Regions from separate parts of the Pseudazoarcus sp. NS20 genome, predicted to be linked through region 1. Evidence: riboswitches for the same ligand, from Rfam matches in the RefSeq annotation. Region 1 holds a riboswitch; the other holds the start of a gene.
The links. Region 1 has a riboswitch for S-adenosylhomocysteine ahead of metH (methionine synthase). Riboswitches for the same ligand answer to the same signal wherever they lie in the genome.
Positions count from the first base shown of each region.

Region 2: another riboswitch for S-adenosylhomocysteine. It lies ahead of ahcY (adenosylhomocysteinase); the one in region 1 lies ahead of metH (methionine synthase).

Region 1 covers NZ_BAAKIY010000001.1:800,368-816,150, forward strand. Annotated here, with positions in the region: gene ggt (gamma-glutamyltransferase) at 1-846, opposite strand, end outside; gene AC6H0W_RS03775 (TRAP transporter large permease) at 875-2,155, opposite strand; gene AC6H0W_RS03780 (TRAP transporter small permease) at 2,160-2,663, opposite strand; gene AC6H0W_RS03785 (TRAP transporter substrate-binding protein) at 2,725-3,735, opposite strand; gene AC6H0W_RS03790 (YifB family Mg chelatase-like AAA ATPase) at 4,022-5,521, shown strand; gene AC6H0W_RS03795 (multidrug effflux MFS transporter) at 5,606-6,787, shown strand; gene AC6H0W_RS03800 (rhodanese-like domain-containing protein) at 6,851-7,243, opposite strand; gene AC6H0W_RS03805 (PhnE/PtxC family ABC transporter permease) at 7,331-9,124, opposite strand; gene AC6H0W_RS03810 (phosphonate ABC transporter ATP-binding protein) at 9,121-9,909, opposite strand; gene phnD (phosphate/phosphite/phosphonate ABC transporter substrate-binding protein) at 10,040-10,957, opposite strand; gene pdxH (pyridoxamine 5'-phosphate oxidase) at 11,225-11,869, shown strand; gene AC6H0W_RS03825 (hypothetical protein) at 11,920-12,528, shown strand; S-adenosyl-L-homocysteine riboswitch at 12,595-12,679, shown strand; gene metH (methionine synthase) at 12,756-15,783, shown strand, end outside.
Region 2 covers NZ_BAAKIY010000001.1:1,185,498-1,201,280, reverse strand. Annotated here, with positions in the region: gene AC6H0W_RS05440 (lysophospholipid acyltransferase family protein) at 1-64, opposite strand, end outside; gene metK (methionine adenosyltransferase) at 358-1,524, shown strand; gene AC6H0W_RS05430 (calcium/sodium antiporter) at 1,621-2,715, shown strand; S-adenosyl-L-homocysteine riboswitch at 2,747-2,840, shown strand; gene ahcY (adenosylhomocysteinase) at 2,921-4,330, shown strand; gene AC6H0W_RS05420 (GNAT family N-acetyltransferase) at 4,380-5,036, shown strand; gene AC6H0W_RS05415 (carbon-nitrogen hydrolase family protein) at 5,033-5,905, shown strand; gene AC6H0W_RS05410 (S4 domain-containing protein) at 5,912-6,166, shown strand; gene metF (methylenetetrahydrofolate reductase [NAD(P)H]) at 6,217-7,059, shown strand; gene AC6H0W_RS05400 (histidine phosphatase family protein) at 8,117-8,698, shown strand; gene AC6H0W_RS05395 (dienelactone hydrolase family protein) at 8,743-9,609, opposite strand; gene AC6H0W_RS05390 (Na/Pi cotransporter family protein) at 9,723-11,516, opposite strand; gene ruvC (crossover junction endodeoxyribonuclease RuvC) at 11,525-12,073, opposite strand; gene AC6H0W_RS05380 (DMT family transporter) at 12,093-12,968, opposite strand; gene AC6H0W_RS05375 (YebC/PmpR family DNA-binding transcriptional regulator) at 13,049-13,774, opposite strand; gene AC6H0W_RS05370 (hypothetical protein) at 13,956-14,612, shown strand; gene AC6H0W_RS05365 (helicase HerA-like domain-containing protein) at 14,621-15,783, shown strand, end outside.

The sequences.
Region 1 (15,783 bases):
CACGGCGGCCAGATCGAAGCGCTCGAGAATGCCCATGATCTCCAGCGTGGTCATGCCCTGCGTGGGTGGTTGATGCGCGATCAGCTCACCGCCGCGGTAGGCGACGCGCAGCGGCTCTTCGATACGTGCTGCAGTGGCCGCCAGGTCGGCGGCCGTCAGCGGCGAGCCGGCGGCCGCCAGCCCTGCGGCGATGCGCTCGGCCAATCGCCCTTCGTAGAAATCGCGATGGCCGTGGGTCGCGATCGATTCCAGCGAGGCTGCGAGCTCCGCCTGACGGATGTGGCGGCCGGTCTCGGGCGCTTTACCGTGCGGCATGAAGCGGTTTGCCACGCCCGGCATGCTGGCCATCTCCTCGGCGCGAAACTCCAGCCAGAAGCGCTGAGAAGGCGTCATCGCAAAGCCCTCGCGTGCCAAGCGAATGGCAGGCTGCAGAAGATCCGCCCAGCCCATGCGCCCGCCGCAGTCGGCCTGCGATAGCGCGTGGGCCTTGCCCCAGGTATCCACCGTGGCCGCCGTGGTGAGCATCGAGCCCGCGCCACGCACCGGAATGGCGCCCTCGTACGCGGGCGGTTTCGCCGCCGCCTGGCCGATGCCCGACAGCGTGCGCACCCGCCCTGAAGCGTCCGCAATGATCATGAAGGCATCGCCGCCAAGACCGGTGAAGTGCGGGTACGTCACCGTCAGGCAGGCGCCCATTGCGATGGCCGCCTCGATGGCATTGCCACCCGCCCGCAGAACACCGATGCCGGCCTCAGTGGCCAGTGTGTGGGGACTGGTAGCGATGCCGTCGCGTGAGCGGGCGAGAGCGCCCCGCGAAGGGCTTTGGCATTCAATAGCGGAATCCATGCTGTTCCTCGTGTCCATGTTCGGTGGCTCAGCTGCCATACACAGCGTTTGGCAGCCACATGCTGATTGCCGGCACATACGTAAGCAGGAGCAATGCCAGAATCGCGATGCCGATGAACGGCAAGGAGCCTCGCACCGCCTGCGTGTAGGTCACGCCGCCAAGCGAGCTGGCTACGAACAGGTTCAGGCCGAACGGCGGCGTGAACATGCCGATGGCGCCGTTCACCGTGAGTACCGCACCGAGGTGCACCGGATCGATGCCCACCTGGATGCCGATGGTGTAGAAGAGCGGCGCCAGAATGACCATGATCGAGGCGGCATCGAGGAACATGCCGACGATCAGCACGGTGACGTTGATCAGCAGGAAGATGTGATACGGGTTGTCCGACAGCGACAGCACTGCATTTGCCACCGCGACCGCCAGGCCGTTGCTGGTCAGGAACCACGCCAGCACCGATGCCGCTGCCAGGATGATCATCACCTGCGCCGTGGTGGTGGCTGAATCCACCATGGTGCGGAACAACTCGCCAAGGGTTTTCTCGCGATATACCAGCACCGATACCAGCAGCGCGTACACCACAGAAACGGCCGCGGCTTCGGTTGGCGTGAAGACCCCGCCATAGATGCCGCCCAGCACCACCACCGGAACGCCCAGACCCCAGGAGGCATCTTTCAGACCCACCCACAATTGGTGCAGCGTGGGCGGCGTCATGGGCTTCACGCCGTCGCGCCTGGCACGCCAAACGCAATACGGCAAAAAACAGGCGGCGTAGAGCAGCCCGGCGCCGATGCCCGCCATGAACAGTGCACCCACCGAAACTCCGGTGACAGCGGCATAGACGATCATCACGATCGACGGCGGGATGATGATGCCGAGCGAGCCCGAGGCGATGATCACGCCGATCGAGAACGGGCTCGAATACCCGTCGCGGCGCATGGCCGGATACAGCAGGCCGCCGACTGCCACCACGGTGGCTGGGCTGGAGCCCGAGATCGCGCCGAAGAACATGCTCGATGACACCGCCGTGATGCTCAGCCCGCCGGTGAAGCGCCCGACCAACAGATTGGCGAAATGCACGATGCGTTGCGACAGTCCGCCCACGCTCATCAGACTGCCGGTGAGGATGAAGAAGGGGATGGCCATCAGCGAAAATTTGTCCAGCCCGGCGAACAGGCGTTCGATGACGATGGCCAGCGGAACATGGCTGCCGCTGCCCATCGCGGCCATTACCGAACCAGACAGCGCAATGAATATCGGCGCGCCGAGAATCAGCAGTACCGCCAGCAGAATCATAAAAGTCGTGACCATGGTTTCACCCGATCTGTTCGAGGTGGGCCGTGTTGGTGCCACGGCCCAGCGCGGTGCGGAAGAACTGCTGCGTGAAGCGCACGGCCATCAGCGCGGCACCCACCGGAATGGCCAATTGCACCAGCCACATCGGAAGCTGCATGGCCGGGCTGACCTGCCCGAATGCGCGGGTCTGCATGATCAGTTCTGCGCCGTAAAACACCAGAAAACCGCAGAACACGATGGCAATGGCATGCACCAGCAGTTCGATGACGCGCGCGATGGCGGGCGGCGTCGATTTGATCAGCAGATCGACGCCGATGTGGATGCCTTGGCGTGCCGCCACGCTGGCGCCCAGGAACACCATCCACACGATCTGGTAACGCACCAGCTCCTCGGCCCACGGGAAGCCGGCATTGAATACGTAACGTGCGACGACGTTGGCGAAGAGGATCACCGAGGCGGCCAGAATCAGCATGCCGATCAGCACCTCCTCGGAACGCGACACAAAAAGGTCGAGTTTCCGCATTGGAGTACTCCGGAAGGGAAGCAGTGAGGTGCGGGGCCGCAGGTTGCGCCCCCGCGGATGATCAGCGTTCGGCCGCGACCGCCTGTTGGAATGCGGTCATGAGATCGGTGCCGATCTGCTTGGCGAACTTGTCATGCACCGGTGCCGTGGCTTTGCTGAAGGCTTCGAGCTGTGCCTTGTCCAAGGTGCTTACGCGGGTGCCGCTGGCCTTGATAGTCTCGAGGTAGCCAGCCTCGCGGCGCTCGGTCTCTTCGCGCTGGAAGGCGGTCATCTCCTTCGCCGCTTCGGTCAGCAGCTTCTGGTGCTCCGGCTTCTGCGCTTCGAACCAGCGCTTGCTGAACAGAAAGGCATAGGCCAGATACGCGTGGTTGCTTACGATGACATCCGACTGAACCTCGTAGAAGCGCATCTTGGTGATCGACACCAGCGGGTTCTCCTGGCAATCGACAACGCGCTGCTGCAGCGCGTTGTACGTCTCGCCAAAGGCGATCGGCACCGGGTTCGCACCCAGTGCGCGGAACTGCTCCATGATGATCGGGCTTTGCATCACTCGCACCTTGCGGCCCTTGAAGTCATCCGGCCCATTCACCGCCCGGTCGCACGAGAACTGCTTGAAGCCGCTCTCCCAGAACGTCACGCCTTTGAGTCCGACGCGATCCAGCGTGGCCAGCAATTGGTCACCTGCCTTGCCGTCGAGCACCTTGTGGGCCACCGCGGGGCTGGGAAAGAGGAACGGTAGATCCACGATCTGCATTGCCGGCACGAAGTTCGACAGCTTGGCGGTCGGGATGATGGCCGACTCCAGCGCGCCGAACTGCATCTGTTGTGTCGCCTCGACGTCATCGCCAAGCGCGTTGTTCGGGAATATTCGTACCGTGATCGCGCCTTGGCTGCGCGTCTCCACCGCATCCTTGAATTTCTCGGCGGCAAGGTGCTGGGCGCTGTCTTCCGGTAAATCATGGTGGAACTTCATGGTCACCTGCGCCACGGCGCTGCCTGAGTGCATGAGGGCGGCCAGAGCGAAACTGCCGAGCAGAGCCTTGACGGTGTAATGGTTGAGCTGCGGTTTCATCGATGTCTCCTTGACTGGATATCAGGGTGCGAGCGCCTTTTGCAGGTCTTGTGTGAATTAAAGTAAATAGTTACTTACCTTGTTTGGCAAGTCAACGAGAAGCTGCCCTGGTGCGTCTTTCTGGGGTCGCACTGTGGTGTGACGCCGGTTGTAGCGAGGAGCATGCTCCACTTGCCGCTGCGTAACCGAGAGGCGCTCTGGCCGCAGCGTGGAGCACACTCCCGTAAAAGTTCTTTGTCATTTATGTGTGGCCGTACAATGCCTTCGTCATTGAAAGGAGGCTTGCATGTCACTGGCTCTGTTGAAAACGCGCGCTTTGTCCGGCCTGCAGGCGCCATCGGTTACGGTGGAAGTGCATCTGGCCAACGGGCTGCCGGCCTTCAATCTGGTGGGTTTGCCCGACGCCGAGGTGCGCGAGGCGCGTGACCGCGTGCGTGCGGCGCTGACGGTTTCGCAGTTCGAATTCCCGCAGCGGCGCATCACCGTCAATCTGGCGCCGGCGGATCTGCCGAAAGAGGGCGGCCTGTTCGATCTGCCGATTGCGCTGGGCATTCTGGCGGCGTCGGGGCAGGTGGATGCGGCGGCGCTGTATGAGTACGAGTTCGTTGGCGAGCTGTCGCTCAACGGCAGCCTGCGCCCGGTGCGCGGCGCGCTGGCGATTGCGCTCGCGGCCTCCGTGGATGGGCGCACGCTGGTGTTGCCGGCCGACAATGCCGATGAGGCTGCGCTGGCCAGCGGTGTGCGCGTGCTGGCGGCAAGCGATCTGCTGTCGGTATGCGCGCATCTGAACGGCCACACCACGCTGGCGCCGCATGTGCGCACCACCGAGCTCAAACCCATGACGGTGCCCGATCTGGCCGATGTCAAAGGGCAGTTGCGCGCACGCCGTGCGCTGGAGGTGGCGGCGGCTGGCGGGCATTCGATGTTGCTGTTCGGCCCGCCGGGTACCGGCAAATCCATGCTGGCGCAGCGCCTGCCCGGCCTGCTGCCGCCTCTGGACGAGGCGCAGGCGGTGGCGACCGCCGCCGTGCAGTCCATCGAAGGCAGCTTCGATGCCGCGCGTTGGCGCCAGCGTCCGTTCCGCGCCCCGCATCACTCGGCATCCGTGCCGGCGCTGGTGGGTGGGGGCACGGTGCCGCGTCCCGGCGAAATCAGCCTGGCCCACCACGGCGTGTTGTTTCTGGACGAGTTGCCCGAGTTCGACCGCCGCGTGCTCGAAGCGCTGCGCGAGCCGCTGGAAACCGGTGCCATCACCGTTTCGCGCGCGCTGCGGCGTGCCGAGTTCCCGGCGCGCTTCCAGTTGGTGGCGGCGATGAACCCGTGCCCCTGCGGCCTGCGTGGCTCGCCCGGCGGGCGCTGCCGCTGCACGCCCGAGCAGGTGGCGCGCTACATGGGCAAGCTGTCCGGCCCGCTGCTCGATCGCATGGATGTGGTCATCGAGGTGCCGGCGCTCGACCCGAGTGAGCTGGCCACGCAAACCCCGGGCGAATCCTCGGCCGAGGTGGCGGCACGCGTGGCCGCCGCGCGCGAGCGTCAGATTGCGCGCCAGGGCTGCGCCAATGCCGATCTGGCGCCGCCGGGCGTCGACGCTCACTGCACACCCGACGCGGCCGGGCGAGAGTTGCTGGCGCGCGCGGTCGAGCGCCTTGGCCTTTCGGCGCGTGGCTATCACCGTGTGCTCAAGGTGGCGCGCAGCATCGCCGATCTGGCCGGCGCTTCCGAAGTGGCGCCTGCCCACATCGCCGAAGCGGTGCACTATCGGCGCACGCTCGACGCGCGGCAGTAAGCGAAACTATCGCCGGCCCGGAGGGGTCGTTATGCTGTCCCCCTTGCGCGGTCTTTTCCGACCGCGCATCACTCCGGAATCTGCATGACGCTCTCTCCCGCAGGTCTGGCCGCGCTGCTTGCCGCGCTGGCCGCCATCGGCCCGTTCTCGATCGATACCTATCTCCCGGCCTTTCACGAGATGGGCGACGCGCTGGGCGCAACCCAGCTCGAAGTCCAGCAGACGCTCACCGCCTACATGGTCACTTTCGCGGTGATGGCCTTGTGGCACGGCGCGCTGTCCGATGCCTTCGGCCGCCGGCGCGTCATCATCATCTCCACCACGCTGTTCGGCGCGGCCTCGTTGCTGTGTGCGCTGGCGACTTCCATCGAATGGCTGTGGGTCGGGCGTGCGCTGCAAGGCATGAGCGCCGGTGCCGGCATGGTGGTGGGGCGTGCGGTGATTCGTGATCTATATGACGGCGCGACGGCGCAGCGCCTGATGTCGCGCGTGATGATGATCTTCGGCATCGCCCCGGCGGTGGCGCCGATGGTCGGCGGCGTGTTGCTGCTGTTGGCCGGCTGGCGCTCAATCTTCCTGTTTCTGGCGGCCTTCGCCGGTGTGCTCGCGTGGTGCAGCTGGCGTTATCTGCCCGAGACGCTGCAGCCCGAGGCGCGCCAATCGATGCAGCCGGCGAGCCTCGCGCGCGGCTATGCCAGCGTGCTCGGCAGCGGCGCCTTCCTGCTGCTGGCGGGGGCGCTGGCCTTCAATTTCAACGGTTTCTTCGTGTACGTGCTGTCGGCGCCGGTGTTCGTCATGGAGCACCTCGGTCTTGGGCCGGGCGCGTTCGGCTGGCTGTTCGTGCCCTCGGTGATCGGCATGATCGGTGGTGCGTGGCTTTCGGGGCGTATTGCCGGGCACTGGAGCTGGCGGCGCACCATCGGGGTGGGCTTCGTGGTGATGATTGCGGCGGTGTCGTTCAACGTCGCGCACGCTGCATTCTTTGCGCCGTCGTTGCCGTGGTCGGTGTTGCCGGTGGGGTTGTACACCTTCGGCATGGCGCTGGCGATGCCCAGCCTGAGTTTGCTGGTGCTCGACATGTTCCCGGCGCGGCGTGGCCTGGCGTCGAGTTGCCAGAGCTTCACCCAGGTCGGCTTGAATGCGGTGACGGCCGGAGTGGCTGCGCCCTTGCTGTGGGCGTCGCCGCTGACGCTCGGGGCGGGCGCCAGCGTGTTCGTTGCGGTGGGTTTGCTGTGCTTCGTGGTGTGGATGGCCCGAACGCGTTAAGGCGACGGCGAATGTGGCGGTGACGGTGTTTGCGGTTGCACGCAGTGCAGCCGCGCTAGCCCGTCAGCACTGTTCCCAGGGCAATCCGTCATGGCGCCAGCCATTCACCGTGCCGCGGTGGTGCTGCTCGTCAAGCTCGCCCTCGAAACCGTGCAGCACGTTGTACACGCTCTTGAAGCCGGCTTTAACGAGTGCTTCGCCGGCAACCACCGAGCGGCTGCCACTGCGGCAGATCAAGACTACCGGCCGCTCGCCGCCGTGACCCGCCAGCTTTTTCACCTCGCCCACGAAGTGCGGGTTGATGTCCCAGTCCGGCCCGTCGTTCCATGAGACATGAATGGCGCCCTTGGGGTGGCCGACAAACAGAAACTCGATCTCGCTGCGTACATCGATCAGCAGCGCCTCGGGGTTGGCGGCGAGAAAGGCGTGGGCTTCCTTGGGGGTCAGGTGCTTCATTCGGGCAGGCTCCGTGAGGGCCATGAGTATATCAGTGCATTCTGGATGTGTGATGTACGCTCCCGCCCGTCATGGCCCGGGTGTTGCTCAGCGCGCCACCCGCGACAGCTTCAGCAGGCGTGACGCGCGGTCGATCAGTACGGTCAGTGCGATCATCGCAATCAGGTAGGTGCCTGCCCGTTCGAAGCGGAACCACTCGAAGTTGAAGCTGAACTGGAAGCCCAGCCCGCCCACGCCGATCAGCCCCAGCACCACTGCCGCGCGCACGTTGCTCTCGAACTGGAAGAAGGTGTAGGTCATCCAGTCGCGCCAGGCCACCGGCACGGCCACGGCGCCCCACGTCACCGTGCGCGAGGCGCCGCCCACGGCCTCGAAGCGCGACAGCGGCAGGTTGTCCACCGTCTCGCCAAACACGCGCGCCAGCACGCCCAAAGTATGCACCGCGATGGCCAGCGTGCCGGCCACCAGCCCCGGCCCGAAAAAGGCGATGAACAGAAATGCCCACATCACCTCCGGCACGCCGCGCGACACCATCGCCGTGCCGCGTGCCAGCACCAGCTCGGTGCTGCGCCACAGCCGGCGCAGCGGCCCCGGCGTTTCGCCGCTGAAGCGCGGCGCATGCCATTGGAAGCTCGCCGAGTGCGCGCGGTTGATGGCGATTGCTCCGGCCGTGCCCAGTACCGTGCCGACCACCGCGATGGCCAGCGGGATCAGCGCGGATTCCGCTACGCGCAGCACGAATTCCGCGTCGAGCTGCGGTGACAGCAAGCGCTGGAAAAAGGCCAGCCGCTCCCACGCCTCGCCGGTGAATAGTTCGGCCAACGGTGCAAGGTGGTTGCGCGCGGCACCGTCGGCGTCGCGATTGCCCCAGCCCATGAACCACACCGACCACGCCACAACTGCCGAGACAAAGCCCGCCGCCCACCACGGCGCGTTGGGTGCGCGCACTGGCGACGTGTTCTCCACCACCCCGGCCACCAGGCACGAGGCGGCCGGCGCGGCGCGGTTGGGGTCGCCGCGCAGTTGGCGGCGAATGTAGTTGCTGGCCAGATCCGCCGTGAGTGTGAGCAGCAGGGTGAACAGAATCAGCGTGCCCACCTTGTCCCACGCGCCGAAGCGGATCTGATACCAGATCTCGGCACCCAGCCCGCCACCGCCCACCGCGCCGATCACCGCCGCGTTGCGGATGGCGCACTCGGCGCGCATCAACGTGAACGACAGCACGTTGCGCGAGGCCAGCGGGCGTATGCCGTACAGAAAGGTGGCGATGCGCCCGCCGCCCAGCCCGCGCACCTGCGCGTAGCGCTCTTCGGGCACGCTGTCCCACAGCTCGCTGTACACCTTGGCGAGAATGCCGGTGATGTTGAGTGCCAGCGCCAGCGCTCCCGTGGTGGGCCCGAGGCCGATCATCGCCACCAGAATGATGGCCCACACGAAGTCCGGCACCGCGCGCAGCACGTCCTGAATCAGCCGGCACAGCGCGCACAGCAAGGCCGCCGGCGAGCGCAGCGGAACGTGGCGCCACGCGCCGCGGGCGCGCTCTTCGCCCACGCACACGGCGCGGCTCGCGCCCATCGCCAACGGCACGGCCAGCACCACCGCCAGCGCGGTGCCGAAGGTGGCGGCGGCCAGCGTCTGCAGCGTCAATTCCCACGCACGGGCGAGAAATTCGGAAGAGAGGTCGGGCGCAGCCAGCGCCGTCAGCCACGCGCCGATGCGCCCGGCCGCGGCGGCACGACGCTCAGGGTCGGTCAGCGCGGCGAAGTCCCATTCGGTGGCGACGAACGACGCGCCCACGGCCAGCAACACGGCCAACAGCGCCACGAAATGGCTCCACGGGCGTTGCCGTGTGTGCGCGCCCGGCAGCGCCAGTGCGCTCATGCCGGCAGGCTCATTTCGTCGAGATGCAGCGCGCGGTATTCGGCGCCGTACAGCTCGCGCAGCAGATCCTGCGTGAGCGCTTCGGGGCGCCCTTGCCAGAAGAGTTGCCCGTTGCGCAGCGCCACCACGCGGTCGAAATTGCCCTGCAGCAAGTCCAGTGTGTGCAGGTTGACGACCAGCGTCACACCTTCCTGCGTGGCGAGCCCGCACAGCAGGCCGATGATCTCGCGCCCCAGGCGCAGGTCGAGTGCGCTCACCGGCTCGTCGGCCAGCACCAGCCGGGGTTGCTGCACCATCAGCCGTGCCACGGCCACGCGTTGTTGCTGCCCGCCGGACAACTCATCGGGCAGCGACCACAGCCGGTCGGCCAGCTCCACGCGTGCCAGCGCGGCGCGGGCGAGATCGATCTGCTGCGGCCACAGCAGCGACAGCAGCGCGCGCGGCAGCCACCAGTGGCCCAGCCGACCCATCAGCACGTTGTGCACCACGCGCAGTTGCGGGATGAGGTTGTCCTGTTGCTGCAGAAAGCCTAACTCGCGGCGCAGTCCGGCCAGCGTGCCGCCGCTCAGGTGGCGGGTGTCGCGGCCCAGCGTGTGCACTTCGCCGGTCGCCGGTTTGACCAACCCGGCGATGAGTCGGAACAGCGTGGTCTTGCCGGCACCCGACGGGCCGATGACGGCCACGCGCTCGCCCGGCGCCACGTCCAGCGTTATGCCGTCCAGCACGGTGCGGCCGGCATAGGCTACGGATGCGTCCGCGAGGCGGACGGGGAGTGGGCTTGTCATGCGACGTGTCCTGAAGGTGATGTCTCGTAGGGCGCAATAACCGAAGGGCATTGCGCCGCATTGAGGGCACATACGGCGGAGTACGCTTCGCGAATTCGCCCTACGAGAGCCAAGCAGCTTGCCGGTGCGATCAGCCGCCGATGTCGATGCCCGACTGCAGCAGATCGACATAGCCCTGCCATTCGGAGATATCGGCCTCGATGAATTTGCCGGCCTTCAGGTAGCCGAGCACCTTGGCGCCGTTCGGGTCTTTGGCGTCGAGTGCCAGCAGGGCGGTGCGCAGCTTGCCGAGCAGCTCCGGGCCGAGGTCGGCACGGGCGGTCAGCGCGTAGTTGGTGTATTCCGGCGTCACATACACGATAGGCGCCTTGGCCTTGAGGTCGTCCGCGGCCTTGTCCCACGACGCGTAGTTGAGTGCGCCGACCTGGTGCGTGCCGTCGGCCACCATGCGCATGGTCACGTCGTGGCTGCCCGAATACGCCACGGTGCGGAACACCTTCTCGGGCGTGGTGCCGGATTGATCCTGGAAGTAGCTGCGCGGCATCAGGTGGCCCGATGTGCTGCTCTTGCTGCCGAATGTGAAGCTCCAGCCCTTGCCAGAGGCGGCCTTGGCCAGTTCGCCGAGGTTCGACACCTTGTTCAGGCCGGTAGAGGGGTTGGCGATGAAATAGCTGACGAAGCCCTTGTCGATGTCGCGGCAGCCCAGAATGGTGATGCCGTCACGCATCTGCATGCGCGCCTGCGCCGTGGTGACCGCGCCCAGCCAGGCGATGTGCGCGCGGCCAGTGGCCAGTGCGGTCACGCTGGCGGCGTAGTTTTCGACGTGCATGTACTCGACGGGAATGCCCACCGCTTCGCCCAGGTACTTTGCCAGCGCGCCGAAGTTCTCGCGCATGCGGTCGGCGTCGCCGTCGTCGGGAATGGCGGTGATGATCAGTTTGGCCGGGGCCTTCTGCGCGAAGGCGGGCGCGGCGCCGAATACGCTGAGGGTGGCCAGCGCGATGGCGGACAGCATGAAACCTCTGCGCGAGGCAGATCGAATGGACATTTGAAGCTCCCGAATTCAAGACCGGCCACGCGGCCGGTCAGCCGCCCCGGTGCGGGATGCGCCGGGGCTTACAGTCCGCCGAAGCGGTGGGTTTGGCAGTCACGCCGCCAACGGGCGGCCGATACGCAGATCGGCCGGAGTTTCCCGCAGTGAAGACGCGATTCTTCCCGTTCGTGGCGGCGGGGGCAAGCCGGCTGGCTTATCATTCTGTGATTGAAACGCCGTGCGCGCTTGCCTGTCCACGGCGCTACCTGTCTGGAGTGCACCATGTCCCAACCCCCGCTGTCCGACCTGCGCAAGAGCTACGAGCTGGGTCAGCTCGAAGACCATGAAGTGCGTGACGACCCCTTCGTCCACTTCGAAGAGTGGTTCGCCGAGGCCATGGAAAAAGGCTTGCCCGAGCCCAACGCCATGACGGTGGCCACCGTCGGGCCCGACGGCCGCCCGTCGTCGCGCATCGTGCTGATCAAGGGCTTCGACCGCCGCGGCGTGGTCTGGTACACCAACTACAACAGCCGCAAGGGCCGTGAGCTCGAAGCCAACCCGTTTGCCGCACTGCAGTTTCACTGGGTTGAACTGGAGCGCGTCGTGCGCATCGAAGGCAGAGTGGAGAAAGTGTCGGCAGAAGAGTCCGATGCCTACTTCGAGAGCCGCCCGCTTACGCATCGCATCGGCGCCTGGGCCTCGAACCAGAGCGAGGCGATTGCCGACCGCGGCGTCATCGTGGCGCGTGCGGCCGAGTACGGATTGAAGTTCGGCCTCAAGCCGCCGCGCCCGCCGCATTGGGGTGGCTACCGGCTGGTGCCGGACTACTGGGAATTCTGGCAGGGTCGCTCGTCCCGTCTGCATGACCGCTTCGCGTGGTCGCTGGGCGAAGACGGCAACTGGTCACGCGCCAGATTGTCGCCGTAAGGGCCCGGCGGGGTGCACCTGCCGGCCGCTTCGGAATTGCGAGGTACATCATGAAAACAAGACTGTTTCCCTGGCTCATCCTGTTGCTGGCGGCCGTCGTACTGGGTGGCTGCGCGAGCTTTCAGACCCGCTTTGACTACGAAAACGATCTGCTCACCAAGCGCGGTCAGCCCACGCGCATCTGGAAGAACGACGACGGCACCCGTACGCTCGAATACGCGACCCAGCCGCGCGGCGAAACCTGCTGGATGTACACCGTGGATGCCAACGGCCGCATCGTCGAGCAGTACGACGCGCTCGAATCGCGCAACCATGGCCGCGTGAAAGTGGGCATGACGGTGGAAGAGGTGCAGCGCACGCTCGGCACCGAGCGCAGCATCCAGCGCTTCGAACGCATGAAGGAAGAGGTTTGGGACTGGAACGTGCCTAACCCCTATCCGGGCATCATGGCCACGTACTTCAACGTGCATTTCATCGACGGCAAGGTCGACCGCACCAGCTACACCTACGAGTATTACAACGACCCCGGCGATTTCGGCTGGTTCGGCCCCGGATTTCACTACGGCCTGGGCTACGGATACGGCTACCGGCCGTATCCGTTCAGTTATTACGGCTACGGCTCACCGCGGTTCGGTTGGCGCGGACATTATGGTTGGTGAGCGGCTGCGGCATGGCGGGTAAGCGCTTGTTTTGCATGAAGGCGCAGCACCCGGTAAACTGCGCGGCTTGCTGAGGAGCGCTGCGACCCGCCGCTGACGAAACCACGTCGCCGGGCCAGGCTCGGCAACCGAACAACGGCGCTCGCAAATCCCCTGCCGGATTTGTCGCGCCGTTTGCTTTTGCAGCGCGCCTTCCGGCCTATCACCCGCCGCAGGTAAGAAGACGCATGCAACCCGACCGTACCGAAGAACTCCGCGCCTTGATGGCTGAACGCATTCTCGTGCTCGATGGCGGCACGGGCACGATGATTCAGCAATACAAGCTCACCGAGCGGCAGTACCGCGGCGAGGGCGTCACCGACCGCTTCATGGCGCACCCGCGCGACCTCAAGGGCAACAACGACCTGCTGGTCATCACGCGCCCCGAAGTCATCACCGAAATCCACCGCGGCTACCTCGATGCCGGCGCTGACATCATCGAGACCAACACCTTCAACGGCACGCGCGTGTCGCAGGCCGAATACGGTCTGGAAGACCTCGCCTGGGAAATCAACTTCGAAGGCACGCGTCTGGCGCGCGAAATCGCCGACGAATACACCGCCAAAGACCCCGCCAAGCCGCGCTTCGTGGCCGCCGTGCTGGGCCCCACCTCGCGCACGCTGTCGATCTCCCCGGACGTGAACGACCCCGGCTTCCGCAACATCAGTTTCGAAGCGCTGCTCGACGATTACTACGATTCGGCCAAGGCGCTGGTCGAGGGCGGGGCCGACATCATCCTCATCGAGACGGTGTTCGACACCCTCAATGCCAAGGTCGCCATCTTCGCGGTGGAAAAGCTTTTCGCCGACCTCGGGCAGCGCCTGCCGGTGATGATCTCCGGCACCATCACGGATGCCTCCGGCCGCACGCTGTCGGGCCAGACCGCCGAAGCGTTCTGGAACTCGCTGTCGCACGCGCGGCCGATTTCCATGGGCCTCAACTGCGCGCTGGGCGCCAAAGAGCTGCGTCAGTATGTCGAAGAGCTTTCCAACATCTGCGACACCTACGTGTCGGCCCATCCCAACGCCGGCCTGCCCAATCCGCTGGCGCCCACCGGCTACGACGAAACGCCCGAAGAGCTGGCCGAAGCCATCGGCGAATGGGCGCGTGCCGGCCTGTTGAACATCGTCGGCGGGTGCTGTGGCACCACGCCCGCGCACATCCAGGCGGTGGCGGATGCCGTGGCAGGTGTTACGCCGCGCCGCGTGCCGGAAATCGAGAAGAAGCTGCGCCTGTCAGGCCTGGAGCCGTTCAACGTCGGGCCGGACACCCTGTACGTCAACGTGGGTGAGCGCACCAACGTCACCGGCTCGCGTGCCTTCGCGCGCATGATTCTGGAAGGCCGTTTCGACGATGCGCTGGCCGTGGCCCGCCAGCAGGTGGAGAACGGTGCGCAGGTCATCGACATCAACATGGACGAGGCCATGCTGGACTCCATGGCGGCCATGGAGCGTTTCCTCAAGCTCATCGCCACTGAGCCCGACATCTCGCGCGTGCCGATCATGATCGATTCGTCCAAGTGGGACGTGATCGAGGCCGGCCTGAAATGCATCCAGGGCAAGGGCATCGTCAACTCCATCTCGATGAAAGAGGGCGTGGACGAGTTCCTGCGCCAGGCGCGCCTGTGCCGTCAGTACGGCGCGGCCGCCATCGTCATGGCCTTCGACGAGAAAGGCCAGGCCGACACGTTCGCGCGCAAGACCGAAATCTGCGAGCGCGCTTACAAGCTGCTGGTCGCGCCTGTTGAAGAGGGTGGGGCGGGCTTCCCGCCCGAAGACATCATCTTCGACGCCAACATCTTCGCCATTGCCACCGGCATCGAAGAGCACGACAACTACGCCGTGGATTTCATCCAGGCCGTGGAGTGGATTCACACCAACCTGCCGTACGCCAAGACCAGCGGCGGCGTGTCCAACGTGTCGTTCAGCTTCCGCGGCAACGAGCCCGTGCGCGAGGCCATCCACACCGTGTTTCTGTATCACGCCGTCCGGGCCGGCATGACCATGGGCATCGTCAACGCCGGCATGCTCGGCGTGTATGACGACCTCGACCCCGCGCTGCGCGAAGTGGTCGAAGACGTGGTGCTCAACCGCCGCCCCGGCGCGGGTGATGATCTGGTGGAAATGGCCCAGTCCGTGAAGGGCAAGGCCAAGGAATCCGGCCCCGATCTGGCGTGGCGCGAATGGCCGGTGGAGCAGCGTCTCAGCCACGCGCTGGTCAAAGGCATTACCGAATTCGTCGTGGGCGACACCGAAGAAGTGCGCGCCCGCCTGGAAGCCGAAGGCAAGCCGCCGCTGGCGGTCATCGAAGGCCCGCTGATGGACGGCATGGGCGTGGTCGGTGACCTCTTCGGCGCGGGCAAGATGTTCCTGCCGCAGGTGGTGAAATCCGCTCGCGTCATGAAGACGGCTGTGGCCCACCTCATCCCCTACATCGAGGCCGAAAAGCTGCGCACCGGCTCCACCAGCAAGGGCCGCATCATCATGGCCACGGTGAAGGGCGACGTGCACGACATCGGCAAGAACATTGTCGGCGTGGTGCTGGGCTGCAACGGCTATGAGGTCATCGACCTCGGCGTGATGGTGCCGTGCGAAAAGATTCTGTCCGCAGCCAAAGAGCACGGCGCCCAGGCCATCGGCCTGTCCGGCCTCATCACCCCGTCGCTGGAAGAAATGAGCCACGTCGCGGCCGAGATGAAGCGCCAAGGCTTCGACCTGCCGCTGCTCATCGGCGGCGCCACCACCAGCCGCGCCCACACCGCCATCAAGATCGCTCCGCACTACGACAACGCCGTGGTGTATGTGCCGGATGCATCACGCGCCGTCGGCGTCGTCACCACCTTGTTGTCGCAAGGGCAGAGCGCCGCCTACAAGGCCGAGCTTGCCGCTGACTACGAGAAAATCCGCGAGCAGCACGCCAACAAAAAAGGCCTCGCGCTCGTCAAGCTCGAAGCCGCCCGCGCCAACCGCTACCGCTGGAACAGCGTCGAGGGCTACGTGCCGCCCAAGCCCGCGCAACTTGGCATCCAGTCCATCGACGTGCCGCTCGAAGCGCTGGTCGATTACATCGACTGGGCGCCGTTCTTCCAGACCTGGGATCTCGCCGGCAGCTACCCCAAGATTCTCGACGACGAGATCGTCGGCGAAACCGCACGCAACGTGCTCAAAGACGGCCAAGCCATGCTCGACCAGATCGTGCAGGGCAAATGGCTGCAGG
Region 2 (15,783 bases), 390 kb from region 1:
CCAGAATCGGCAACGGCAACCAGTGCAGCAGCCACAGCAAGGCAATCAGCAGCTTTCCCTTCATGCGCCGGCCTCGGGCACGGGGGTTGCAATTCGGCAGGGGAAATCAGGAACAGGCAGGGAGAGAGGCATGGGCTCGAATAGTTTGGCGGCAACTTCAGGCTCGAAGATATCCCGATTTGACCGCAACCGAAACCGCGATATTATTGCGCATCGCCGAGTTAACACGACAACTTGCAGGGCGAACGCCGCAGCGCAACGCGCGCGGCACCAAATTCTGCTAAAGCGTCGCCGCTCGAATCCCCGGAGCCGGCCTCGCCGGAGCAACCGGGGATTTTTGTTTTTGGGAGTCTTTGAATGAGCACTGAGTTTCTTTTCACCTCGGAATCGGTATCCGAAGGCCACCCCGACAAAGTAGCGGACCAGATTTCCGATGGCGTGCTCGACGCCATTCTTGCAAGCGACCCGCGCGGCCGTGTGGCGTGCGAAACCCTGGTATCGACCGGGCTGGTGGTCATCTCGGGCGAAATCACCACGTCGGCCCACGTGAATTACCGTGAAGTGGCGCAAGACGTGATCCGCCGCATCGGCTACGACGACTCCGCAGCCGGCTTCGACTACAAATCGTGCGCCATCCTCACGGCCATCAACACGCAGTCCGCCGACATCGCGCAGGGCGTGAATGAAGGCCAGGGCCTCGACCTTGACCAGGGTGCGGGTGACCAGGGCTTGATGTTCGGCTACGCCTGCGACGAAACGCCAGCGCTGATGCCGCTGCCGATCTACTACGCACACCGCATCGTCCAGCGCCAGTCCGAGCTGCGCAAGGACGGCCGCCTGCCGTGGCTGCGCCCGGACGCCAAGAGCCAGCTGACGGTGAAATACGTGAACGGCAAGCCGGTGGGCATCGACACGGTGGTGCTGTCGACGCAGCACACCGAAGACGTGACGCACGCACAGATCACCGAGGCGGTCATCGAGGAAATCATCAAGCCGGTGCTGCCCAAAGAGCTGCTGCACGACAAGGTGCGCTACCTGATCAACCCCACCGGCCGCTTCGTCATCGGCGGCCCGCACGGCGACGCCGGCCTGACCGGCCGCAAGATCATCGTCGACACCTACGGCGGTGCGGCACACCACGGCGGCGGCGCGTTCTCGGGCAAGGATCCGTCCAAGGTCGACCGTTCGGCTGCGTATGCCGGCCGTTGGGTGGCGAAGAACATCGTTGCTGCCGGCCTGGCTTCGCGCGCGGAGATCCAGGTGGCCTACGCCATCGGCGTGGCCAAACCGGTGAGCCTGCTGGTGAACACTTTCGGCACCGGCCGCATCAGCGACGAGAAAATTGCCGAGCTGGTGAGTCGCCACTTCGATCTGCGACCCAAGGCGATCATTCAGGACCTCGACCTGCTGCGCCCGATCTACTCGAAGACGGCTGCCTACGGCCACTTCGGACGCGACGAGCCGGAGTTCACCTGGGAGGCCACCACCAAAGCCGCCGCGCTGCGTGCGGATGCGGGTCTGTAAAAAGCGCCTCGCTGGCTATAATCGGCAACACCGAAACGGGCCGTACGGGCGATTGCCTCGTGCGGCCCGCACACCATCCACACCTCCGGTTCCATCATGCTCACGCACGCTCTGTTTTTCCTTCTTGGCCTGGCCACACTGGTGGTCGGTGCCGAACTGATGGTTCGCGGCGCCTCCAAACTGGCGCTGTCGTTCGGCGTATCGCCGCTGGTGGTGGGCCTGACCGTGGTGGCATTCGGCACCAGTACCCCTGAACTGGCGGTGTCGGTGGGCGCCTCGCTTGGCGGCACCCCGGATCTGGCCATCGGCAACGTGGTGGGCAGCAACATCGCCAACATTCTGCTGATTCTGGGCATCTCGGCGCTGATCACGCCTTTGCTGGTGAATCAGCAGATCATCCGGCAGGAAATCCCCATCATGATCGGCGCCTCGGTGCTGATGGTGGTGATGGCGCTCGACGGCACCATCACGCGGATTGAAGCCGGAGCGCTGTTCGCGCTGGTCGTCGGCTACACGGTGTTCCTGATCCGTCAGTCGCGTCAGGCATCGCGCGAACTGGCCGACGAATTCGCCGCCGAGATGCCGGCTGACTCGAATTGGGATCGCCACTGGAGCGTGCAGCTCGGGCTGATCGTGGTCGGGCTGGTGGGTCTGGTCGTGGGCTCGAACTGGCTGGTCGATTCGGCCATTGTTTTTGCCCAAGCCTTCGGCGTCAGTGATCTGGTGATCGGCCTGACGGTGGTGGCGGTTGGTACGTCGATGCCTGAAGTGGCCACCTCCATCGTCGCTGCCCTGCGCGGCGAGCGCGATATTGCCGTGGGCAACGTGGTGGGCTCGAACATATTCAACATCTTCGCGGTGATCGGCGCCACGGGGCTGGTCAACGCCGGCGGCATTCCAGTGTCGGAAGCGGCACGCAGCTTCGACTTGTGGGTGATGCTGGCCGTGGCTCTGGCGTGCGTGCCCATCATGCTCACCAACAGCGAAATCTCGCGCTGGGAAGGCGGCGTGTTCATCGGCTACTACGCGGCCTACACCGCCTGGCTGGTGCTGTCGGCGCAGAGCCACCCCATCGTGCCGGCCTTCTCGACGGCGATGCTGGGCTACGTCATGCCGATCACCGTGATCGCGCTGATCGTCAGTTTGATGCGCCATCAGGGGCGCACCGGGCGCGACTCAGCCGGCGGCTGACCACCGCCCCGCTCTGCGGTATACTTCGCGACGTTCCGAGGAGCGCTGCAAGGCGTCGGGTTTCCGCCCGGCCCCAGGCTCGGAAGCCGCTTGATACGGCATCGCCACAACCGCGCTCACCTGTCCAACCCGCCGGGTTGGGGCTGCACGGGTGAGCACGCATCGCATCACCCCTCCCCGCCTGGCTCCAAGCATGGAGCTTCAAATGACTGTTGTGGCCGATCTGAAAGATTGCGTCGTCGCCGACCTGTCGCTGGCTGACTGGGGACGCAAGGAAATCCGCATCGCGGAAACCGAAATGCCGGGCCTGATGGCCATCCGCGAAGAGTTCGCGGCATCGCAACCCCTCAAGGGCGCGCGCATCACCGGCTCGCTGCACATGACCATACAGACGGCGGTGCTGATCGAAACCCTGACCGCGCTGGGCGCCGAAGTGCGCTGGGCCTCGTGCAACATCTTCTCGACGCAGGATCACGCCGCAGCGGCCATCGCCGCCACCGGCGTGCCGGTGTTCGCCGTCAAGGGTGAGTCGCTGGCCGATTACTGGGATTACACCCACCGCATCTTCGAGTGGTCCGACGGTGGCTACTCGAACATGATCCTCGACGACGGCGGCGACGCTACGCTGCTGCTGCACCTGGGCGCGCGCGCCGAGAAGGACGCCTCGGTGCTTTCCAAACCCGGCTCGGAAGAAGAGCGCGAGCTGTTCGCCTCGATCAAGGGCCGCCTGTCGGCCGATCCGAAGTGGTACTCCACACGCCTCGACAAGATCCAGGGCGTGACGGAAGAAACCACCACCGGCGTGCATCGCCTGTACCAGATGCATCAGCGCGGCGAGCTGCGCTTCCCGGCCATCAACGTCAATGATTCGGTGACCAAGAGCAAGTTCGACAACCTCTACGGCTGCCGTGAATCGCTGGTCGACGGCATCAAGCGCGCCACCGACGTGATGATCGCCGGCAAGGTCGCGGTGGTGTGCGGTTACGGCGACGTCGGCAAGGGCTCGGCGCAAGCGCTGCGCGCCCTGTCGGCACAGGTATGGGTGACCGAGATCGACCCGATCTGCGCACTGCAGGCCGCCATGGAAGGCTACCGCGTAGTGACCATGGAGTACGCCGCGGAACACGGCGACATCTTCGTGACCACCACCGGCAACTTCCACGTCATCACGCATGACCACATGAAGCGCATGAAGGATCAGGCCATCGTGTGCAACATCGGCCACTTCGACAACGAGATCGAAGTCGCCGCGCTGGAGCAGTACGAGTGGGAAGAGATCAAGCCGCAGGTGGATCACGTGATCTTCCCGGATGGCAAGCGCATCATCCTGCTGGCCAAGGGCCGCCTGGTGAACCTGGGCTGCGCCACCGGCCACCCGAGCTACGTGATGAGCTCTTCCTTCGCCAACCAGACGATTGCGCAGATCGAGCTGTTCCTGCACCCCGAGCGTTATCCGGTGGGCGTGTACACGCTGCCCAAGCACCTCGACGAGAAAGTCGCGCGCCTGCAACTGAAGAAGCTCAACGCCCAACTGACCGAGCTCACCAGCGAGCAAGCGGCCTACATCGGCGTGCCGAAGGAAGGCCCGTACAAGCCCGAGCACTACCGCTACTGATGAGCCCCCGCGCCCGGCCACCGTCGGGCGCGGTTTCACGAGGATGAACATGAGTCTGGCCACGGTACGACACACCCGCCCGGAAGACATCGAACCGCTGATCGCGCTGCAGCAGCGCGTGTACCCCGACATTCCGTCGTGGTCCGCCGAGCAGATGCGTCATCAGCTTGAGGTCTTTCCGCAAGGGCAGCTGATTGCCGAAGTCGATGGCGAATTTGCCGGCTGCGCAAGTTCGCTGATCGTGCTGTGGGACGACTGGGGCGAGCACCACACCTGGGATGACATCACCGACGGCGGCCACTTCGGCAGCCACAACCCGATGGGCCGCACGCTGTACGGCGCCGAGGTGTTCGTGAACCCCGAGTTGCGCGGGAGCGGCGTGGGCCACGCTCTGTACGAGGGGCGCCGCAGCCTGTGCCGGCAGATGAACCTCAAGCGCATCATCGCCTGCGGGCGCATGCCGGGCTACCACCGCTTCGCCGACCGCATGACCGCCGAGGAATACGCCAAGCGCGTGATCTGGGGCGATCTGAGCGACCCGGTGCTGGGCTTCCAGCTGCACGAGGGCTTCAGCTACTGTGGCATCGTGCATGGTTACCTGCCCGACGACAGCGAGTCGCTGGGGAACGCATCGCTCATCGTGTGGCTCAACCCTGACTACGACCCGGGCGCCCCCACCCGGACAACCGAGGAGATTGCCCTGTGATCGTACGCATCGCCGCGGTGCAGTATCTGCTGCGCCAGATCCACGACTGGTCGGGTTTCGAGAACCAGTGCCGTTTCGTCATGCAGGCTGCGGGGGATTACCGCCCGCATTTCGTGCTGCTGCCGGAGATTTTCACCACGCAGTTGCTGTCGTTCATGGACACGCGCGACATGCCGGAAGCCGTGCGCAACATGCACGACTACACGCCGCGCTACCTCGACCTGATGCGCGAGCTGGCGCAGGAGCACCGCGTGTACCTCATCGGCGGCAGCCACCCGACGATGCGCGACGGGCAGCTCTACAACACGGCCTATCTGTTCAGCCCCGAAGGCGAGATCTTCGAGCAGGACAAGATCCACCGCACGCGCTGGGAGCGCGAGATGTGGGACACCGCAGCAGGTGACCAACTGCGCCTGTTCAACACGCCCTACGGCAAGATCGCCATCCTGATCTGCTACGACATCGAGTTCCCCGAGCTTGCACGCATGGTTTGTGAAGCCGGCGCCGACATCCTCTTCGTGCCGTCGTGCACCGACGACCGCCAGGGCTTTCTGCGTGTGCGCTACTGCTGCCACGCACGCGCCATCGAAAACCAGGTGTACGTCGCCATGACCAGCACCGTCGGCAACCTGCCGGTGCAGGGGCTGGGCGTGCATTACGGCCAGGCCAGCATCATCACGCCGTCCGACTTTCCGTTTGCGCGGGATGGCATTGCCGCCGAAGGCACGGCCAACCTGGAGCAGATCGTGATCGCCGACGTGAGCATCGACAACCTCACGCACAACCGCGTGAACGGCACCACCATCCCGCTCTACGACAAGCGCCACGACGTGTACGACAACCCGGTCGAGATCATCGAAGTCAGCTGACGCGCCATGTCGATGAATTCCTTCCACAACCGCAACCAGCGCCCGGCCGTAGCACCCCGCCGCGTGCCGGCCGCTGCGACCGACGACGGCTTGATGCGTGTGGACGCACTACTGGTGCAGCAAGGGCTCGTGGCTTCGCGCACCCAGGCACAGGCGGCCCTTGCTGCCGGCCGCGTGCGCTGCGGCACGGAAGCGCTCACCAAAGCCTCTCAACGTCTGGCCAAAGACACGCGGCTTGCACTCACTCCTGAAGATTTTTGACGGCGGCACGCTGGCGCGCGAAAGAGCGCCCCTTTTCCACTGGATGCACCATGCAAACCACTGAACTTTCAATCGAATTCTTCCCGCCGCAAACCCCCGAGGGCGCCGAAAAGCTGCGCGGCGTGCGCCAGCGCCTGGCCGATACGCTGAGCCCGCAATTCTTCTCCGTGACCTACGGCGCCGGCGGCTCGACGCGCGAGCGCACCTTCAACACCGTGCGCGAAATCGCTGCCAGCGGCAGCGAGGCCGCGCCGCACCTGTCGTGCATCGGCTCCACCCGCAATGAGCTGCGCGCCATCCTCGACGAATACGCCGAAAGCGGCATCCGCCGCATCGTCGCCCTGCGTGGCGACCTGCCCTCGGGCGCCGGAGCCAGCGGCGAATTCCGCTACGCCAACGAACTGGTGGAATTCATCCGCGCGGAAACCGGCGACCGCTTCCTGATCGAAGTCGCCGCCTACCCCGAGTGGCACCCTCAGGCCAAGAGCCCGCGCGACGACTTGCTGGCCTTCAAGCGCAAGGTCGACGCCGGCGCCAACTCGGCCATCACGCAGTATTTCTACAACCTCGACGCGTACTCCCATTTCGTCGACGAAGCGCAGGCACTGGGCGTGAACATCCCCATCGTGCCGGGCATCATGCCGATCAGCAGCTTCTCCAAGCTGGCGCGCTTCTCGGACATGTGCGGCGCCGAAATCCCGCGCTGGATGCGTCGCAAATTCGAGTCGTTCGGCGACGACGCCGCCTCCGTTCGCGCGTTCGGGCTGGATGTGGTCACCGAACTGTGCGAAGACCTGATCGCCGATGGCGCTCCTGGCCTGCACTTTTACTCGATGAACCAGGACGGCCCGGCGATCGAAATCTGCCGCCGACTGGGGTTGGCGAAGGGCTGAGGCTTCAGCACCTCCCGTGCGCCCGACGTCTGTCGGGCTGCTGCCTGTGCGCGTGCAGTTCGTTAGGCAGCGATTGGATGTTTGCGGTTGTGTGACGCGAGTTCATTTGATTGACCTTGACCGGCCGGGATTTCGCCCCGGCGGGCGACCTTCTTTCTTGCTGCGCGGCAAGAAAGTAGGCAAAGAAACGCGCCCTCCTCGCCGCCCCTTCGGGGTTCCTTCGCTTCGAGCACTCCCGGCGGCCGGCCTTGCAAACTCGCGTTCCGCTCAAACAGCAAGGCCGGAAGACCCCGCCGTGAGCACTCTGCGCTCAGCGGCTCAGAAAGGGGTGCCCTCCAGAATGGCAGAGCCATTCCCGTAGGGCGGATTAGCGCAGCGTAATCCGCCGGATGTTCGGCCAATACGGCGCAATGCGCTTCGCTTATTGCGCCCTACGGTCGGGCTCAAACAGCAAGGCCGGACATCCCCGCCGTGAGCGCTCTACGCTCAGCGGCTCAGAAGGGATGGGTAATCACGACGTGCGTTGGGGCTGGAGCCTCTTCAGTTGGCGCTGCGCCTCTACCCGTCATTGCGAGCGAAGCGCGGCAATCCAGTGACTGTGCAATATGGAAAGGCTGCGAGATTGCCGCGTCGCTGCGCTCCTCGCAATGACGGTAGAGCGGTTGTGCCCAAGGCACCTCGACGCTTCCGAATGGCACTGAGAACGAACCCAAAGCCCAACCTACCTACTCGAAGAAAACGTGCCGCTCCGCGCGCACCCATCCTCCCCTCAGAAGCGCCGAGCGCAGGGGGATTTCGACGGGGCACTCCGGTCCTGCTGTCCGAGCGACAGCGAGTTCAGGACCGGCCGGCGAAATCCCACGGAGCGAGGGAACCCCGAAGGGGCGCGGATGCGGGGCACGTTTCTTTGCCTTCTTTCTTGTCGTGAAACAAGAAAGAAGGTCGCCCGCCGGGGCGAGTCCCGGCCAGTCAAGGCATACACAACGAACTCACCCCAAAACACGGGAACCCCTTCCCGCGACACACCTCTATGCCTCATCCCCACGAGGCCCATAGCATGAACATCACAACACTCAGGACATGGCTTCTCACAGCGCTGCTGGCCGCACCACCGGCGGTGGCACAAGCGCCCGCTGATTCCACAAGTATTGAAGAGCGCATGCGCGCTGGCGGCGTGGTGATTCTCCTGCGGCATGCGCGCACCGACCCCGGCATTGGCGACCCGCCCGGCTTCACGCTGGCCGACTGCGCTTCGCAGCGCAACTTGTCGGCCGCCGGCCGCGACGAGGCGCGCCGCTTCGGGCAACGCCTGCGCGAGCTGCAGATTCCGGTGACCCAGGTACGCACCAGCCGATGGTGCCGCTGCGTCGATACGGCCGAACTGGCTTTCGGCGAGCAACTGGGCGTGGAGCACTGGCAGCCGCTGGACTCTTTCTTCGCCGGGCAAGGCAGCAGCGAACAACAGACGCGCGATGCACTGGCAGCGCTCCAACACGTTCCGGCCGATCAGACCTGGGTGTGGGTGACGCATCAGGTCAACATCACCGCACTGACCGGCGAAGTGCCATCGATGGGTGAGGCGGTGGTGGCGCGGGCGCGCGGGGACGGGCTGGAAATCATCGGGCGCTGGCGCCCCTAAACGAAAAAGGGCGGCCTAAGCCGCCCTTTTTCATTGCGCGAAGCTCACACGCCGTTGCGCTCGAACCAGGCCAGCATGCGCTTCCAGCCGTCTTCGGCCTCGTCCTTGCGGTAAGTCGGGCGGTAGTCGGCGTTGAAGGCGTGCGGAGCGTCGGGATAGACGTGAATCTCGCTATTCGCGCCGGCGCGCTCGATCTCTTCGAGCATGAACTCGACGTCGTGCAACGGAATGCCTTGGTCGGCACCGCCGTACAGGCCCAGCACCGGCGCCTTGAGTTCGCCGGCGAGATCGACCGGGTGCTTGGGCTGCAGATCGCTCGGCGGGCTGTCCAGGCGGCCATACCAGGCCACGCCGGCCTTGAGCTTTGGATTGTGTGCGGCGTACAACCAGGTGATGCGGCCACCCCAGCAAAAACCCGTGATGGCGAGCTTGTCGGCGTCGCCATGATTCTTGGCGGCCCACGCGGCGCAGGCGTCGAGGTCGGCCAGCACCTGGGCGTCGGGCACCTTGTTCACGATGGCCTGCAGCAGTTCGGCCACGTTGTCGATGGTGCGCGGGTCGCCCTGGCGGAAGTACAGTTCCGGGGCAATCGCCAGATAGCCCTGCTTGGCCAGGCGACGGCAGACATCCTTGATGTGCTCATGCACGCCGAATATCTCCTGCACCACCAGCACGGTGGGAAGGTTTTTGCCGCCTTCCGGGCGGGCGTAATACACCGGGAGCTTGCCGCCCTCGACGTCGATCGAGGCATCGCCCGTATCCAGGCCGTTGGCGTCCGTGGTGATCACGGTCTGCGCGTGAATCGGCTGAACGGCAAGCGCAAAGCCGGCGGCCGCGATGGTGGTGACGAAGCTGCGTCGGTTCAGTTTGGCCGACGGCATCAGGCTGTCGAATTGGGAGCAGGTTTTCATTGTTGGCGTCTCCTGAGTGCTACGGGTGTGTCCCGAGCCATTGTTATACGATGCCCGAGCGGGCATGCAGCGTTAGCAGACAATGATATGCCACTGGATGTTCCCGCACCTGTTCACTTGGCGGCGTTCAGCGCCTCACCCGAAGCCGACGGCACCATAGGCTGCAGAGCATGCTCAAGCGGGTGCGGCGCCAGCGACGGCGCAAAGAGCAGGTGTGCGGCGGTGATCAGGCAGTCTGCGATATCCACCGCATAGGCGTTGTCGTTCATCAGCGAGCTGGCCTGCTCAGGTGCGATGCGGCGTTCGCGCATCAAGGTGTCGATGGCGCCGCTGGCCGCCAGATCACTGCTGGCGGCATGCGCCTTGAGGCGAGCGAGCGCCGCATCGACATCACCCTCTGGCTCGCTGCCGATGCGATGCACGGCATGCAGCAGCAGCGCCAGATCGCGCCGCAGCGCCACATACTCGGCGCGCGGGTGCAGCGTGTTGGCGCCAAGGTAGCGCTGCAGGTTCTTCTGCATGTGCTTGAGGTCTTTGAGCGCTTCGATCATCTGCTGTCCGGCATTGCGCAGCGCGAACGCCTGCGCGGCCTGCCCGTCCTGCGTTCGGATCTGCGCGAGAAAATCGAGAATCTCGCCGTACAGCGGCTTGATGCGGCGCTGATAGTAATCGTCGATGTCGATGGGGCGTACGCGCTCCGGCGCCTGCTCCAGCAGTGCCAGATCTTCACCACGGCGCAAACGCGCCGGGTCGGTGTGCAAGGCCAGCGCCATCACGTCGAAAACGTTGGCGTAGAGGTGCTGCAATTCCTTGCGCGCAGCCTCCACCGCTGCGTCGGGCATTTCGAGCAGCGTCGGGCTGATGAATTTCGGCGTGACCACGCTGACCGGCTTTTGCGGCAAGGCCTTCTCCAGCCATGTCACGAGGTGCTTTGTGAACGGCAGCATCAGCGCCAACCCGGCCAGATTGAACAGCGTGTGGAACAAGGCCAGCTTCAGCGTCCAGTCGTCCTCAGCGATACCGAGCCACCCGGCGCCCACTTCCACCGCCTCCATGAAAAAACGGATGAAGAGCAGCGCGATCAAGCCCGTGACGACGTTGAAGACCAGATGTGCACCGGCCAGGCGGCGCCCCTGCACGTTGGCGCCGAGCGAACTGACGATGGCCGTCAGCGTGGTGCCGACGTTGGCGCCGATGGCCAGCGCCAGCGCGTTCTCGTAGGTGATCTGCTGTGCCGCCAGCGCAGTGATGATGAGCACCAGCGTGGCGTGGCTCGACTGCATGACCACCGTGGCGACAATGCCGAACAGCGTAAACAGCAGCAGGCCGCGAATGCCCGGCACGGCGTAGTCGGACAACTGCAGCGACTGGCCGAAGGCCTCAAAGGCCTCTTTCATGTAGTGGATGCCGAGAAACAGAAAACCCACGCCCGCGAGAATCTGACCGAGGCCCTTGAGCGTGTTCGACTTGGTGAACATGAACATCACGCCGAAGGCCAGCATCGGCATGGCGTAGGCGGCGATATCCACCTTCAGGCCGAAGCCGGCCACCAGCCACGCTCCAGTGGTGGAACCGAGGTTGGCACCGAAGATGATGCCGATGCCTTGCGCCAGCCCGAGCAGGCCGGCTGACAGGAAGGAGATGGAGATCACCGACACCAGCGTGCTCGACTGCATCAGCGTGGTGGCGGCCATGCCGAACAGCACGCTCTTCCAGAGCCGGTTGGTGGAGAACTGCAGAATGCGTTCCAGCGTGCCGCCGGTGAAGGTCTTGAAGCCCTGCTCCAGCGCCAGCATGCCGAACAGGAAGATGGCTACCCCGGCGGCAATCTCCTTGAAATCCGGGCTGACCCAGAAGCCGTAGCCCAGCAGCAGGCACAGTAGCGCGAGCGCCAGCATGCGAGACATGTCGAGCCTCAGCGCAGCGCGTGCAACCGGCCGGCACGCCGGCCACCGACCAATGCGCCGAGCGCGCCGGACGACCCGTTGGCGTGGCAGATGGCGCAGGCCAGCGCATCGGCGGCGTCGGCGCTGGGGTCGCCATCCAGTGACAGCAAACGCTGCACCATGTGCTGCACCTGCAGCTTGTCGGCCTTGCCGTAGCCGACCACCGCCTGTTTGACCTGCAAGGCCGTGTATTCGGCCACAGGCAGATCGCACGACACCGCGCCGCAGATCACCGCGCCGCGCGCCTGCCCCAGCAGCAGCGTGGATTGCGGGTTCACGTTGACGAAGACCTTCTCGACCGCGACCTGATCGGGCGAATAGGTGGCCACCACCTCACGCACGCCATCGAGCAGCGTCTTGAGGCGGCCGGGCAACTCGCCATCCTTGGTGCGGATGGTGCCGCTCGCGACATAGCGCAACTGGTTGCCAAGCTGGTCGATGATGCCGAAGCCCGTGATGCGCAGCCCCGGATCGAGGCCCAGGATGCGCGTGGCGGTGATTTGGGTGGCCGATGTCATGGGGCGGATTGTGCTGTGTTCAGCGCGCCCGCGCCAGCCATACGCCGGCCACGGCCACGGCCATGCCGGCCAACGCCAACGCGGCCAGACGCTCGTCGAACAGCAACCACGCCATCACCGCCGTCGTGGGCGGCGTGAGATAGAACAGGCTGGCCACATTCACCGCCCCGCCGATGCGGATCAAAACGTTGAGCAGCGAGATCGCCCCCAGCGACAGCACCACCACCAGCCACAGCAGCGCGAAGATGAATTCGCCGGTCCACTCGATGTGCATGGTTTCGGTGGCACAGGCGGCCAGCGCCGTGACCACCAACGCCGGAATGAACTGGATGACCGAGCCGGTGCGCAGATCGAAGCTGGGGCAGTAGCGCTTCTGGTACAGCGTGCCGGCGGTGATGCCGGCCAACGCCAGCAGCGCCGGGATGAGCATGGCGCCGAGATGATCGGCAAAGGCCGCATCCGTGCCCTTGCTGGCCACCACCATGGCCACGCCGATGAAGCCCAGCGCGAGGCCAACCCATTGCCGCCCGACGACGCGCTCGCCCAGTAGCCACCCCGCCCCCAAGGCGGTGAGCAAGGGCTGCATGCCGACGATGAGCGCCGCGATGCCAGCCGGCAGGCCAGCCCCGATGGCCGAGAACACGCCGCCAAGATAGAGCCCGTGCACCAGCAGGCCGGACACGCCGATGTGCAGAATCTGCCGGCGATCGGTGGGCCACGGCGCACGCGTGAGCCACACCAGCGGCAACATCAGTGCCAGCACCAGTGCATAGCGCACCGAAAGAAAGGTCAGCGGCTCGGCATACGGCAGACCGAGCTTGCCGCCGATGAAACCCGTGCTCCACAGCACCACGAACAGGAAGGGCATCGCGGCAGTGAGCATGGCGCTGGGCATGGCGGAAACTCCTCAAGGGGTCGGCGCGGACACCGCCGGCGAGATCCGCCAGCGGTTTGATGCCACCAGCGAAAGTGAGCTTATTCGTCGAACACCGCGGAGGTGTAGACCTCCTGCACGTCGTCCAGCGCATCCAGCGCGTCGAGCAGCTTCTGCATCTTCACCGCATCGTCGCCAGCCAGTTCGGTCTCGTTCTCGGGCTTCATCGAGACTTCACCGAATTCCGCCTTGAAGCCGGACTTTTCGAGCGTTTCCTTGACGCCGGTGTATTCGTACGGCGCCGTGATGACTTCGATCGAGCCATCGTCATGCGTCAGCACGTCTTCCGCGCCGGCTTCGAGCGCCGCTTCCATCAGCGCATCCTCGCTGGTGCCGGGGGCAAACATGAGCTGGCCGCAGTGCTTGAACTGGAAGGCCACGCAGCCGTCGGTACCCATGTTGCCGCCATGCTTGGAGAAGGCATGGCGCACGTCGGCGACAGTGCGTGTCTTGTTGTCGGTGAGGCAATCGACCATCACGGCCGCGCCGCCGATGCCGTAGCCCTCATAGCGCACTTCTTCGTAGCTCACGCCTTCGAGCTCACCGGTGCCGCGCTTGATGGCGCGGTCGATGTTGTCGCTGGGCATGTTCTCGCCCTTGGCCTTGTCGACCGCCAGACGCAGGCGCGGGTTGAAGTTGGGGTCACCGCCGCCCATGCGCGCGGCCACCGTGACTTCCTTGATCAGCTTGCTGAAGACGCGGCCCCGCTTCTCGTCCTGACGGCCTTTACGGTGCTGGATGTTGGCCCATTTTGAGTGTCCGGCCATGGCTGCTCTCTGATTAGTGATTCGTGAAAAGACGCGATTTTACCTCGAAGCCGCCGCGTTCCTAAGTGGGTCGATGAGCAAATGGCGTTCTTCGCGCAACGGATTCATCGGCGGCTGCACCGTCAGGCGTGCGGTCTGATAAATTCATGCGAAACGGGCGAAGGCGCCTGCGGGGGATAGCATGATCCGGAAAATCTGCACGCTGCTGTGCATGGTGTTGCTGTGTGCAGGCGCAGTGTCCGCGCAGACGCAGCTCGTATTCCAGGGCTGCACCGACGCGCACGGCAACAATGTGCGCGCGGTAGCCGACCCGGCACTGGCCGTGGCCTTCGAAACCCGCATCGAGCATGGCGCGCCCGTCATTCTCTACAACGCCGCCGTGCCGACCACGCTCTCCGACCGGGCTCGCACTTTTTTCTACGCTCATGAGTGCGCCCGTCTGGGACTGAGCCGGGAAGCCGGCTCCATGCGCTCTGTGGGTGATGCCTGGCGAGCCGACTGTCGTGCGCTCGACACACTGCTCGGCTCCGGCCTGGTCACTCGCGACACCATCGCGCAACTGCAAGACGAGCTCCGCCCCGGCGATGCAGAATGGGCCGCACTGCCCGGCCCAAGGCGCGACATCGACCTGCCCTCGTGCCTGCGCGGCGGAGCCGACCGCAACATGCGCATTCCCGCACGGCCCTCCCCCGCCCGCGATGGCTGGAACATGTGCGTGCATCGCTGCGGCGACGCGCTGCTGCAGTGCCAGCGCCGCACCTGCAACAGTCTTGACTGCCCGGCCTGCATGCCCGCCAACGAACGCTGCGTGGCGGCGTGTGGCACTACCGAACGCTGAGGAAACCCATGCCCGAACCCATGCTGATTGCCCGCGCGGGCACCGTCGATGTGGCCTTGCTGCCGCGCCTTGCCAACCGCCACGGGCTGATTACCGGCGCCACCGGCACCGGCAAGACGGTGACGCTGCAGAAAATGGCCGAGTCCTTCGCCGCCATCGGCGTGCCGGTGTTCATGGCCGACGTGAAGGGCGACCTGTCGGGCGTTGCGGCAGAGGGCACGGCATCGCCCAAACTGCTCGAGCGGCTGGCCGCCATCGGCATCACCGAATTCACGCCGCGCGCCAACCCGGTGGTGTTCTGGGACGTCTTCGGCGAGCTCGGCCACCCGGTGCGCGCCACCATCTCCGACATGGGCCCGCTGCTGCTGGCGCGCCTGCTCAACCTCAACGAAACCCAGGCCGGCGTGCTGCAAATCGTGTTCCGCATTGCCGACGACAACGGCCTGTTGCTGCTCGACCTCAAAGACTTGCGCGCCATGCTGCAGCACGTGGGCGACAACGCGAAGCAATTCACCACCGAGTACGGCAACATCTCCGCCGCCTCGGTTGGCGCCATCCAGCGCGGCCTGCTGAACCTCGAAGCGCAGGGCGGTGACCGCTTTTTCGGCGAGCCGATGCTCGACCTTGCCGACCTGATCCAGACCGACGCCTCCGGGCGGGGCGTGATCAACGTGCTGGCCGCCGAGAAGCTCTATCACTCGCCGCAGCTGTATTCCACCTTCCTGCTGTGGATGCTGTCCGAACTGTTCGAACAGCTCCCCGAAGTCGGTGACCCGGACAAGCCCAAACTGGTGTTCTTCTTCGACGAAGCCCACCTGCTGTTCAATGACGCGCCCAAGGCGCTGATCGAAAAGGTCGAGCACGTGGTGCGCCTGATTCGCTCCAAGGGCGTCGGCGTCTACTTCGTCACTCAAAGCCCGCTCGACGTGCCGGACACCGTGCTCGGCCAACTGGGTAACCGCGTGCAGCATGCCCTGCGCGCCTTCACCCCGCGCGACCAGAAAGCCGTCAAGAGCGCCGCCGACACCATGCGCCCCAACCCGGCCTTCAAGGCGGCCGAGGTCATCACCGAACTCGGCGTGGGCGAAGCCCTGATTTCATTCCTGGACGAAAAAGGCCGACCCGGCATCACCGAACGCGCATCGGTGATCGCCCCCAACTCGCGCCTCGG